3 regions of the Peribacillus sp. CSMR9 genome follow, and region 3 is predicted to be linked to each of the others. Evidence: predicted binding sites of a transcription regulator. Region 3 holds the regulator's gene; each other region holds the start of a gene.

Evidence for each region. The regulator LexA, encoded in region 3, represses DNA repair genes until DNA is damaged. The targets are predictions, from matches to a motif close to CGAACATATGTTCG.
Region 1: the regulator LexA is predicted to act here: its motif matches at 2,170-2,183, upstream of addB (helicase-exonuclease AddAB subunit AddB).
Region 2: the regulator LexA is predicted to act here: its motif matches at 2,653-2,666, upstream of recA (recombinase RecA).

What each region holds. Positions count from the first base shown of each region.
Region 1 covers NZ_JAOPHO010000023.1:59,567-64,147, forward strand. The annotation lists gene addB (helicase-exonuclease AddAB subunit AddB) at 1-2,040, opposite strand, end outside; gene lepB (signal peptidase I) at 2,231-2,794, opposite strand; gene N9I19_RS12770 (TVP38/TMEM64 family protein) at 2,828-3,442, opposite strand; gene N9I19_RS12775 (YhjD family protein) at 3,735-4,109, shown strand.
Region 2 covers NZ_JAOPHO010000001.1:350,127-354,707, forward strand. The annotation lists gene N9I19_RS01740 (helix-turn-helix domain-containing protein) at 1-464, shown strand, start outside; gene pgsA (CDP-diacylglycerol--glycerol-3-phosphate 3-phosphatidyltransferase) at 625-1,209, shown strand; gene N9I19_RS01750 (competence/damage-inducible protein A) at 1,232-2,464, shown strand; gene recA (recombinase RecA) at 2,812-3,858, shown strand; gene rny (ribonuclease Y) at 4,208-4,581, shown strand, end outside.
Region 3 covers NZ_JAOPHO010000013.1:15,761-20,341, reverse strand. The annotation lists gene tkt (transketolase) at 1-1,040, opposite strand, end outside; gene N9I19_RS09010 (DUF896 domain-containing protein) at 1,264-1,497, opposite strand; gene N9I19_RS09005 (YneB family resolvase-like protein) at 1,563-2,219, opposite strand; gene yneA (cell division suppressor protein YneA) at 2,239-2,550, opposite strand; gene lexA (transcriptional repressor LexA) at 2,706-3,329, shown strand; gene N9I19_RS08990 (glucosaminidase domain-containing protein) at 3,574-4,188, opposite strand; gene N9I19_RS08985 (hypothetical protein) at 4,492-4,581, shown strand, end outside.

The sequences.
Region 1 (4,581 bases), on a different contig from region 3:
GGATGAGGGTAAAAGTGCCTTTCCTTCCTCATCGGCAAGCGGATATGATAAATAAAGGGCTTCAGCAGGTGTAGTAAAAGCTTTATACGCAGTAAACTCCTCATCAAGGAGGCGCACCTTTGAATTTGGAGCAACATCAAGTCCACCAGCCAGCAGCAGCTCACGATCACTATCTGAAAATATTCCGTCAGATAAAGCCTTTCCTGGCAAAACCCCTTCATTCAAGCCGATGACAAAAGCTGTCCTCACATCATCCAGGCGGGATAAATCGAGATTAGCTACTAGGACTTGGTCAATTGCCGGCGGTACCAAAGAATATTCAAGTGACTCCAGACCAGCTTCAATGACTACCGCAAACTGTTTCATGGAAAGCTCTTCCCCGCTCAGCAGTTCAACGAATTGGTCTAGTAAGTCGACAACCGCATTCCACGTTTGCTCATGCTCTCTAGCCGATACCAAATCACCCGCTTCTTCTGCCTCCTGTTTCAGTTTTTCCAATTTTTCCGGTACATGCAATTCCTCAAGATATAGATAAAGGGCCTCACACAATTCCCTGCCATTAGCTGCCTTTTTAACACGTTTTGATAGCTTCAAGATGGGCTCGGTAAATAATTGCTTCATCTCATTCAGCTCTTGCTCAAGCTTCATTTCCTTATCCGTCTGGTTTCGGTCCTCTAGTTCCAGTCCGCGGAAACGCCGGTAGGTCCAACGCTCTTTGGACGTCCACCTGCTTCCTTTAATTCCACGGGCCAGCACATAGTTTTCCAGCTTATCAACCTGTTCGCGCATTCTATCGTGATTTTTTTGCAGCGGAAATAGAAGCTCCGTCTTGATTGCACGAAATACCGGCTCATAACGCCAATATCCATTGATGATCTCCAAAGTCGAACGAATCAGTTCAATCAGAGGATGATTCAGCATGGTCCGTTTGGAATCGACGAACAAGGGGATTTGATAATCCCGAAAAACGGTTTGTAAAATATCTGCGTATGCCTCTCCATTTCGGACTAAAATCGCAATATCACGGAAACGGTGCTGTTTCTGTCTGACAAGCGTCAAGATGTCCCGGGCAACTCCTTCAATCTCAGCTCTGCGGTTAACTGCCTGGGCAATCGTTACATCAGGTGACTGCCCAAACGTCCGTGCAGGACGAATGGCAAAGTAAGTTTCCAGATGATTCAGGCCCGGACTCTTTCCAAACCTTTCCGTCCCTTTTAAGATTCGATCTTCTGAAATGGGTATACCGTTCCTCAATCCAGCCTGATAAAGGTTATGATAAAGATTTCCCGTTTGCCTGAACAATTGCAAATCATCCGGAGCATATTGTCTGTAGGGCTGATCTAACGTCAGCGAGACCGTTACACTCCTGCACAGCTTCATCATTTCTTCCACAATCAACAATTCCTGTGGCGTCAAGCTATAAAAACCATCGATATAGATATCCGCATTCCTTATATATGAAGACTCAGACATTTTCTCGATAAGCAAAGTGAAATAGTCTTCGGAATCTAAATATTTGCCAACCATTTCATCCTCAAACGCCTGATAGACCAATTCAAGGTCATGAAGTTTATCCTGAATGCCGCTGCCGGAGGGTGATGTTTCGGTCAAATAGTTTTGAATGTCATCCGGTTTGATGCAATACTGCTTGAACTCAGCCAGCATAAGCTCCATCTGTGCAATGAACCCCTGCTTATCAGCAGATCGACGAAACATCTTTAACTCTTCTTTTTTATCCTCCATGATTTTCCTTATCAACATATTAACGCCAACGCTGTCCAAATGGAGCCGGCTCATTCCCCCAGTTTCCTGAAGAACGCGCCAAGCAAGCCTGCTAAAACTGAAAACCTGTGTACGGATCATTCCGGCAAGGCCTGGTGTTTTAATTAATTTATATTCAGATAGAAACGTCATCTGATCAGGAACGAGGTAGATAATTGGATTGCCTTCGGGATTTTCTGCCAATTTGGTGCGAATTTCGCCCAATATATTCGAAGTTTTCCCTGCACCCGATCTTCCCAGTAAAAAACGGAGTGACATCTCTTTTCCCCCTTATACAACATAATATCTAGATCCATCATACCAGAAATACTTTCGTCTTTTTGACTAGGTTTCTGTTTCCAATTAGATTTACATTCTATTATTTTACCGTTTCCCTTTAAAAAACACCAATCGTACGTTCGCGTTTCCTCCAAAAGAAAAAGCCCTGATAATTTTCGGGCTTCCTCAATCATTCACCTGTAAATTTATAATTGAACTCTTTGATCGGCCAATATCGAACATCGACTTTACCGACAACATTTTCAACTGGTATGTAACCAAAGTGACGGCTGTCCGCACTTTCAAGGCGATTGTCACCCATGACAAAAAGCTTGCCCTCCGGGACTGTTGTCATGCCCGTCAATTCCTTTAATGTAAAATCGCCCGTAAAATCCTGTCCCGGGAAACCTTCCTTGTATTTCTCAAGATAAGGCTCATCCACTTTCTCACCATTTACGTAAAGCCAATCATCTTTATAACGAATGCGGTCACCTGCAATCCCTATAACTCGCTTAACATAATCTTCCTGTGCATTCGCATGAAAAACTATAATGTCAAAACGGTTGATATCTTGAATCTGATAATGGATTTTATTCACGACAAGTTTATTGCCGTCTTCAAGAGTCGGCTGCATCGAATCCCCTTCAACATCATAGCTTGAAAAGAAAAATGTACGGATTAAGATGTAAATAACAAAAGCTATCATGGCTGCTTTTATCCAATCGGACAAAGAATTCTTGTTTGTTTTTTCCATCTGGTTCAACCCCTACTACATTTATATACTAATTTATTGTCCTTCTTCTCTCTTCATGCTTTTATTTAATCGGACTTCCAGTCTTTTTCCCGCAAACCATAAGATAAAGATGACAATCCCGATAATGATCGTACGTACAGGCTTATGTATTAAGGATACCAAATCGTAACCTACGAAGCTGATCGTAAAAATCATCACCGCTTTCCCTCCAACGACTGCAAGTCCATATTGCAAGGGACTTACCTTTGAAAGTCCTGCCACGATATTCACGATGGCCGACGGTGTAAAAGGGAAGCAGAGCAGTATGAACAAAGGACCGAATCCATGGCTTTCCACCCAAACCATCAACCTCTGCACCTGCTTATGTTTTTGCAAAAATCGAAAAAACCTCATTTGACCATATCTTCTAATAACTAAAAAGATCAAAAAAGACCCCGCTACTGCACCAATCCAAGAAAATAAAAATCCCCACCAGAGACCAAAAGCCGTTGCATTTGCAAGCACGAACACCACTAAGGGTAAAAAGGGCAAAAAAGCTTCCAACATCGGCAGTAAGATTCCGGAAATTGGACCGAATGAGCGATATTGCTGAATGAGCGCCGATATATTATCAAGTGTAAACCACTCATGTATAGTATCCAAATCCATAATTATCTCCCTCGACATGCTACTATCAAAGCAGCATAAACTTATTAAAAACCGTTTATTTTAGATATATCACTTTCCCCTGAAATTGCAAGAATTATTATCCATATATCTTCATACTTTCCCTATCTCAGGAAAACATAATCTTGTTAACAAAAATTTCATCATTTATCAAAACTTCTTGCATATAAACTGAAAATACATTAGGATAAACAAACGAGAACAAACGTTCTGATTTTCACAAGATATACATATTAATATTAAAAACGTGCTTTTTTAGAAAGGAGCGGTCATGATGACCCGCATTCCAGAAGATGACCGAAATATGATTGAAAAAGCCATCTACCTCCCTATGGTTATTACAGTCTTAAACCGGGATCTCAAGGTCATCGAAATTAGTCCGTTTAAATTAAAAAGGCCCTATTCGGAACTAGTCGAGCATATATTAAAAGTCGTTCAGGACGATCTTGCCGAGGTACGGCGCTATTTGCGCAAGGAGAATATTAAAGTAAGTGAAATCAAACGTGATGAATCCTTCACGATGTATTGTTTTTTATATAAAGGATATGAAGAACATCATAATTATTTCAATCCCCGCCTTCGGAATAAAACGGAAGACTTGTTATGTTATTACTTTTTCGAAAAAAGTCACCATGCTAGGGATATTTAGCAGCTTATCCCTATGCTGCCATCCTCCATGTATGATTATCTGTTAATTATATAGATGCATTGGGGTGTAGGGAAAGTATGACCATTAAAAAACGCATCTCTTCTTTCCTGCTTCTTATAGATGAGTGATTTCAATTTATCATGACCAAGATCGATAAGGCTCACTACCCTCAACTATTGTCATAAACCGTTTGCACATTTAGCTGCTTACTGATTATGACAAACATTTTCGAGGACACAGTCTTAACGAATAATAGGCCGGGCTCGTATGCTCATATTTAATCGGTATTTTACTCACATCTTATTCTGTACATTTAATAAAACTATTCCCCAACACTATCATTTTAGAGTCAGCAAAACGTTTTTGCAAAAGATTGTTATAAGTCTATATTAGAGACAAATGAAAACGTTATCCTTTACCTTACTTTGGTCACGGCAGATGAATAAAACGGCAAATCAATATAATCTCTATC
Region 2 (4,581 bases), on a different contig from region 3:
GCGAAGCCGTGGGTTACAATAAAAGTGATGGGTTTAATGAAGAAAAAGAGAATCCAGACAAGAAACAGAATGATGTAAAACCAGATTCATCTGATAAGAAGAATGAAGATGAATCAGATGTTAAAGATGAAAAGAAAGAGCAAAAGCTTGCCGTCATCAGTTCCAGCGGTAAAAATAGTACGTATGAATTGAAAAATACGGATACCTTTAAATTAAAGGTGACTTCCAAAGGCTCACCATGGGTAGGCATAAAAAATGGTGAAGGTAAATTACTATTCCAGGGCACCATCGACAATAATGAGAGCCAGGAAATTGATTTCACCAATGAAAAAGAAGCTGTCATCAATATTGGCAGAGCGTATGAAACTGAAATTTTTGTAAATGATGAGAAGCTGGAGTATTCTATTTCACCGACTGAAGTGAATACGCAATTGGTAACGATACAATTTACGAAAGCCGAATAGTCATCTTATAGATGACTATTTTTTCTCTATACAATATTAAGACCGGATTTTGCTCTACCTGGCATAAGATTGGTTTTGAGTTAAATTATACATATAAGCATTATTTTAGATCTATAACGCATTGCCCTAAAGGCAGGCGTAAATTTTGGAGGTAAAAGTTTTGAATCTGCCTAATAAGATTACAGTAGCAAGAATCTGTTTAATACCAGTATTTTTAATCATCATGCTCGTTCCTTTTTCTTGGGGGACGTTGACTTGGGGAGAATACAGTTTGCCAGTGGCACATTTAGCTGGTGCCATCCTCTTTATCATCGCTTCTACTACTGATTGGATCGATGGCCATTTTGCCAGGAAATATAATATGATTACTGATTTAGGGAAATTTTTAGATCCATTGGCTGATAAGCTTCTGGTTTCGGCTGCCCTAATTGTATTGGTTGATCTGGATTTAATGTACGGTCAGTCTTGGATTGCTATCGTGATCATTAGTCGTGAATTTGCTGTGACCGGTTTGCGTTTGGTACTGGCGGGTACAGGGGAAGTGGTTGCAGCGAACCAGCTTGGTAAAATTAAAACATGGGCACAAATTGTTTCTATTTCGGCATTATTGCTGCATAACCTTCCATTTGCCCTCATTTCTCTTCCGTTTGCTAATATCGCATTATGGATTGCATTAATCTTTACAATATGGTCAGGGTTGGATTATTTTGTAAAAAACAAAGAAGTATTTGTTAATTCCAAGTAAAACGAATGGTGGTTTTGAAAAGATGGATGCAGAAATCATTGCAGTGGGCTCTGAGCTTCTTTTAGGACAAATCAATAACACTAATGGGAGATTCCTATCGCAGCAGTTTGCGGAAATGGGAATCAATGTTTTTTACCATACTGTAGTCGGGGATAACGACCGTCGTTTACAACAAGCTATAGAAATCGCTGAATCAAGGGCGAACTTGATCGTCTTTACAGGTGGACTAGGACCTACCAAAGATGATTTAACGAAGGAAACGATTGCTCGCCATATAGGGAAAAAGCTCGTTTTTAATGATGAGGCTTTGCAATCCATTGAAGCTTACTTCCAAAAACGGGACCGGCCGATGACGGAAAACAACAAGAAGCAGGCCCTTGTATTGGAGGGCAGTGAAGTGTTGGCGAACGATCATGGCATGGCACCGGGAATGGTCTTGTCCAAATCCGGGATTACATATATGCTTCTACCTGGTCCGCCAAGTGAAATGGAGCCGATGTTTTTAAGTTATGGTTATGAATCGATCATGAATAAATTGGATAAGCACGAACGGATCGATTCCAAGGTTCTTCGGTTCTACGGGATAGGTGAAGCAGATCTGGAAACGGTTATTGAAGATCTTCTTGTCAATCAAACGAATCCGACAATTGCTCCTCTGGCAGCCGAAGGGGAAGTGACGTTAAGGATTACCGCTAAAGACTCATCCAAAGAAAAATGCGAAGAGCTTATTTTAGAATCGGAAAAAGAAATCCTTAGCCGGGTAGGTAAGTTCTATTATGGAAGTGATAATACTTCGCTAATAAAGGAACTTGTAAAAGAATTAACGGTCCGCAAACTTTCAATCGCGGCAGCCGAAAGCTTGACAGGTGGAATGTTCCAAGAACAGCTGACAACCATCCCAGGGGCCGGTAAAGTTTTCAAAGGAGGCATTGTCAGTTATACGAATGATGCAAAGTCAAATGTACTTGGCGTCAGTGATGATACCATCTCTGAGCACGGGGTGGTCAGCGGTGAGTGTGCAATGGAAATGGCCTCTAATGTCCGGAAAAAGCTCGATGCAGACGTAGGCATAAGCTTTACGGGTGTCGCAGGACCGGATGAACAGGAAGGCAAGCCTGTTGGTACAGTATTCATTGGCATTTCTTATCGGGATGGAAAGACTCATTTCAAAGAATTGAATCTTTCCGGAAGCAGGGCGCAGAACCGTATTCGCAGTGTGAAGTACGGCTGTCATTACCTGTTAAGGGATTTATAAACGCTGAAGCAGAGCTTTTTACGGCTCTGCTTTTTTATTTGGTTGAAAAAGTTTGTTTCTTGAAAAAACGGGGAAAAAGAAAAAAGTTAATTCAAAGGAAAAAGTTTTTAAAGTGAGTAAGTGAATGGAAATGGGGATTTCCTCAAGATAAAATGGTTTTTTATAAAGAATATCCCGAAAGAAAAAAACGAATGAATGTTCGACTTTTTGCTTGGCAAAATAGTAAAAAGAGTATATAGTAAAGATAGGTTTTGAGACAGGATACAAACCTTGATCTCAAATAATTGCTAACGTTAGAAAACCTTTAATCGGACAGCCGATTATTTGAATATAGAGGAGGAAATTGAGTGAGTGATCGTCAAGCGGCTTTAGATATGGCGTTAAAACAAATTGAAAAACAATTTGGTAAAGGTTCTATTATGAAACTTGGGGAACAGTCTGATCGAAGGATTTCAACGATTTCAAGCGGTTCTTTAGCATTGGACGTAGCATTGGGAGTAGGCGGATATCCAAGAGGTCGGGTCATTGAGATATATGGACCTGAAAGCTCCGGTAAAACGACTGTTGCATTACATGCTATTGCAGAAGTACAAAAGACTGGTGGCACGGCTGCATTCATTGATGCTGAGCATGCTCTAGATCCAGCATATTCAGAAAAACTTGGTGTGAATATTGATGAGCTACTGCTTTCACAGCCTGATACGGGTGAACAGGCCTTAGAGATCGCCGAAGCGTTAGTTCGAAGTGGAGCGGTAGATATCATAGTCATTGATTCGGTTGCCGCACTTGTTCCTAAAGCTGAAATCGAAGGTGAAATGGGAGATTCCCATATGGGTCTTCAAGCACGGATGATGTCTCAGGCACTTAGGAAACTGTCTGGTGCCATTAATAAATCAAACACCATTGCCATTTTCATTAACCAAGTCCGTGAAAAAATTGGTGTAATGTTTGGGAACCCAGAAACGACTCCGGGAGGCCGGGCATTGAAGTTCTATTCAACTGTTCGTCTGGAAGTGCGTCGTGCGGAACAATTAAAACAAGGTAATGAAATTGTCGGTAATAAAACTAAAATCAAAGTTGTAAAAAACAAGGTTGCCCCTCCATTCCGTCAAGCAGAAGTTGATATCATGTATGGTCAAGGGATTTCTCAGGAAGGTGAAATCATCGATATGGGTGCAGATCTTGATATCGTCCTTAAAAGCGGCTCATGGTACTCATATAATGAAGAGCGTGTCGGACAAGGCCGCGAAAATGCGAAGCTGTTCTTAAAAGAAAATCAGGATATCGCTCTGGAAATTTCTCAGAAAATCAGAGATCACTATAATCTTGATGGAGAACATGAATTGCCACCAGAAGAAAATGAAACAGAAGAACATTTTGAATTACTTGATTAATGGTAGGAAAAGGTCTAAGCTTGATCGCTTAGGCCTTTTCTATATATTGTGAGAAAAATGTGAAATTTCCAGCGGGTTAAATGGCTGTGAAAACGGATTTACAGACATTTTCCATAATGAATGCTGTACTTAATGGTGGTTCATATAAAGAAAACTTGAATAATCATTGATACATAAGGGACAAACGCTTGACAATAAAAATTCTCAACTATACAATTAATATGTATATTTTACAATTTTTCAAACTAAAATTTTGAAAATTAAGTGCTGTATATTGAATTTAGTGCAATGTACTTGCCGACAGTTCAACATTTTATGTAAAAAGTTCATAGCAAGGGGAGGTGAAACGATGGAACCCATGACAATCATCTTCACTTTGCTTGGCCTAATCGTCGGTGCAGTTGTTGGTTATTTTATTCACAAATCAAAATTTGAGAGTAAAATAGCAGGGGCAAAGGGCTCTGCAGAACACATCCTTGAGGATGCAAAACGTGAAGCGGAAGCTCTTAAGAAAGAAGCCTTGTTGGAAGCAAAAGATGAAATTCATAAAGTTCGTTCTGATTCTGATCGGGAATCCCGTGAAAGAAGGAACGAATTACAAAAACAAGAAAATCGGTTATTGCAAAGAGAAGAGAATCTGGACCGAAAGGATGAAACGTTAGACAAACGTGAAAGCCTTTTGGAGAAAAAAGAAGATTCTCTAAACCAAAGACAACAGCATAT
Region 3 (4,581 bases):
GGAATTTCCTGATCCCACTCAGCAGGCAGTTCACCTTTGATTGCCAGCTCCAATTGCTCGGCTAACTCAGGGTGTGCTTCTTTGTAATTTTTGAACAATTCATTCCAAGCTTCTTCTTTTTGGGCGCCTGCCTCTACAACAGATTCATTGAAGTGAGAATAAACTTCTTCTGGAACATGGAAATCCTCTTCGAATGTCCATTTATAAGCTTCCTTAGTCAACTTCAGCTCATCTGCACCAAGCGGAGCGCCGTGAACAGCAGATTTACCTGAACGGTTTGGTGAACCGTAACCAATAACCGTTTTCACTTCGATTAATGTTGGACGTGCCTCATCGGTTTTCGCTTCTTCAATCGCTTTGGCAATTTCCTGAAGATCGTTCCCGTCCTCAACGCGGACATATTGCCATCCATAAGATTTGAACCGGTTTGCTACACTTTCACTAAATGATTGACTTAAGTCGCCGTCAAGGGATATATCATTAGAATCATATAAAACGACAAGTCTTCCAAGTTGCAGATGTCCTGCTAATGAAGCCGCTTCTGCAGAAACACCTTCCATTAAATCTCCATCCCCACAAATGCTATATGTATAATGATCGACCACATTATAAGATTCACGGTTATAGCTTTCTGCCAAGTGGCGTTCTGCCATTGCCATTCCGACTGCCATTGCAATACCTTGTCCAAGAGGTCCTGTCGTTGCATCTACCCCAGCGGTATGTCCGAATTCGGGATGTCCTGGAGTTTTACTTCCCCATTGGCGGAAGCTTTTCAAATCATCGATAGATAAGCCATAGCCCGATAAATGAAGAAGGCTGTATAACAGCATAGACCCATGACCAGCTGAAAGAACGAAGCGATCTCTATTAAACCAATCTGGATTTTTCGGGTTATGATTCATATATTCAGTCCATAATTTGTACGCCATCGGCGCTGCACCCATGGGCATGCCTGGATGGCCGGAATTAGCCTTTTCAATTGCATCTATCGATAATGTACGAATCGTATTGATAGAAAGTGCATCTAATTTATCTAACATATCGTAAAACATCCCTTCCTGTAATGTACCTCTTTATATTATAGTGACCAGCATAATATCACAACTAAAAACACTATTTACAACCCCGATATTACAATATTTTCTGGAAATTAAAGAAGTCCCCTATTTAGATTAAGCTAAATAGGAGAATACATACATGAATGCACTCCCTTTTTAATCCTTAAAGCTTAAAATGGGGTGTTTCATGATAATAGTCCAAGCATTAATGTAAGTTTCTTTTTTCTTTAATATTCTTTATCTTTTGAGGAGTGACGTCATTACCTTCTGGATCAACGACTTTCACGTGCTCCAACGTATCGGACATGGACCGTCTGAATGTTTCTAAATACTCACTTCTTAATTGGGTTTGCTCTTTCGCCTCGACTTCCGTTAAACCTTCAGCCTTTGCCTTTTTAGAAAGTTCATTAATACGGGCTATTTTTTCTTTTGATAGCATAATTTCGCTCCTTCGTAATCTGCGGATATTGTCATGGTATTAAAAAAAAAGCGAAATTACAAGTTCTATGATTGACTTTCCTGTATATTTAGTTGATGTTCGAGAAAACGCCTGTTCACCGTAGCTTTGGATACATTGTATCCAAAGCCCCTTAAAGTGGCTGCGATTTCTGCAAATGTCAATCCATTGGCCCGGAGTTTAATAATCTCTTCAATGGGAATTTCCATACGTTCCCTTCCAGTAGAATTCCTTTGGTTCTGAAGATTATTTTGAGGGCGGTAGCCTTTTTCAACGGCTCTTATCATCCCGCGTTTTATTTTTAGGTTATGTAATTTCCTTTGATATTCCTCTACAATACCGACTATCTGGATGACCATGGCATCCGAATCCGATAACTCTATTTCCCCATCGTGTGAGAGCGTATAAATTTTCACGTCTTCTTTAAGGATGACATGGAAAAGGGCTATTTTGGCATTCCCTCTTCCTAGTCTTGTTTCGTCCTGGATTAATAGAACTTCGGCTTCTTTGGCTTTAAATAGTTCGATCATGTCAAAAATGCCATCCCGGTTTAACTCATAACCGCTTTCCTGCTCCTTTATTATGGAAACAACTTCCATATCCAACTTTTCGGCCAATTTGACTAATTCATCTTCCTGCCTTGCCAATGATGTCTCCTGTGACTCTTTTTCTGTGCTAACCCTACAATAGATTATTGCCTTCATAATACCCTACCTTCACTGCTTACTGCTGACTTGCCAAATTCTGAACAAGTTCTTCCCCTTTAACCGGTATGACAATGACTTGACCAGGTTTAATCGAATCTGCCCTGACTCCATTATGCTCTTCTATCCAACCAATGAATTCTTTTTTTGTCAAATCAGCTTCATCATATTTTTCGGCAATTCCCCATAGGGTGTCGCCTTCACCTACTTCTATAGAAAGGAAATCTTTTTTTTGATCATTGTCCAATGTACAAGAGAATAAAATTGAAAAGATGAATACTGATCCAGCTAACAGAATCGTATATACATAATTTTTGTATATTTTTTTCATAAATATCCCTCCAAAGCGAATGTTCGTTCGTATGTCATGTCAAAATTATAATACGAACGTTTGTTTCAGTCAACAACTAAATTCGAACTTATGTTTGTATAGAGTTGGGGGCCATGCTATAATGGAGCAAAGAACATTGGAGAAGAGGTGCACATATGACTAAACTATCAAAACGGCAGCAAGATATCCTTGATTTCATTAAAGAAGAGGTCCGCCAAAAAGGGTATCCACCTTCCGTCCGGGAGATTGGCGAAGCAGTGGGACTTGCATCAAGTTCAACAGTACACGGGCATTTATCCCGCCTGGAAAGTAAAGGTCTGATAAGACGTGACCCAACCAAGCCGAGGGCCATTGAAATACTGAACTTGGAGGAAGCGAATAATATCCCCAAAGCTAGTGTCGTGAACGTGCCGTTACTTGGTAAAGTAACCGCGGGCATGCCGATAACTGCAATTGAGAACATAGAAGAATACTTTCCGCTTCCCGAAAGCATGGTTCCACATGATGACCATGTTTTCATGCTAGAAATCATGGGCGAAAGTATGATTGAAGCAGGAATTCATGATGGAGATTATGTCATCGTGAAACAACAAAGCAGTGCCAATAATGGAGATATCGTCGTGGCCATGACGGAAGATGATGAAGCCACTGTAAAACGATTCTTTAAGGAACCGGATTACATAAGGCTTCAGCCTGAGAACTCAAATATGGAACCAATTATTTTAAGAGATGTTTCGATACTTGGAAAAGTAATAGGCTTATATAGACAAATACATTAAAAGCGCTAAACGCGCTTTTTTTTGTTTGTTTAATTTATGTCCGAAATTCTATCATTATGCATTTGGAAGACTAGGGTTGAAATATTTTTTTAATAGAAGCGTGTTTTCATAGGAGTATTAACACATTATTCATTTATGGCGGTTGATAGGCAAAGTATCGCTTTCTGGATATATGTACTTTAGGAAAAATATGAAACCATAAAATTAATAAAGAGCGAGATAAAACCCCGCTCCCTGTAAATGTTCATTTCACTCTTAATCTTTGGTTCACTTTAATAAGGTTAAGATCGACCAATCCATTCCACTGTTGAATCTGCATTTGCGTAGAACCATATGCTTTTGCAAGCGCAGATACGGAATCCCCTTTTTTGACGATATGATAGACCTCTTCGATGCTTTCATCGTATTTAGTTAAATCGCTTGTTTCGATTAGGTTCGCCAGTTTTTCTATATATTTCGGATCCGAGGCGTAACCCGCATCGAATATTGCTTTGAGTGCTTTTTTGTAATCTTGTTCTCCAATGACGGCTGTATACAAACTTCTATTCCATGAAGTTCCCTTTACATATAGATTGGCAAGATCTCTTAGACTTTCTTCCCATGTTGGGTATTTTCTGAATTTGTTCCATACTTGAACGGATGCACCGTTGACGTATTCCATTGTTTGTATAATGACTGACTCGCCCTTAAAATCACCTTTTGTACCGAATATATTCTTTCCTTGATTTGCTAAAAAGCTTGTCCCATATCCACTCTCCAAACAAGCTTGTGCAATGATCACAGAAGGCAAAATTTTAAATTCCTTTTGAATTTTCAGCGCATATGGAGCAATTTCCTTAATAAACGTTTCCTTGCTCATTAGAACCTCCATTATTAAGACTCACTTTCTTAACTGGTTATCTTCATTCATATCGTATTCTAAACCATGAAAAGGGTGACAGCATGTCCAGCAAAAAAGGTACTGATATTTGGTTAATTGTCTTCACTATGATCAAAAAAGAGCAAGCATACATTGAGCGGCTTCACATTGAACTCTGAAAGTCTTCGAAACTTGTTGTATCAACTTTCATTGATCAATCGTTTATATTGCATTAATTAATATGGTATAAATCCTTTGTAAATGGTAAAAGTTAATTGTGAAAACTTCTAAGGTGGTGACATTATGGACTTCCCAACCATCCATACAAACTTTTGGGATGCAGTGATAGCCATTCCTACCATCATGACACTTACTCAACTTATTAAGGTCATG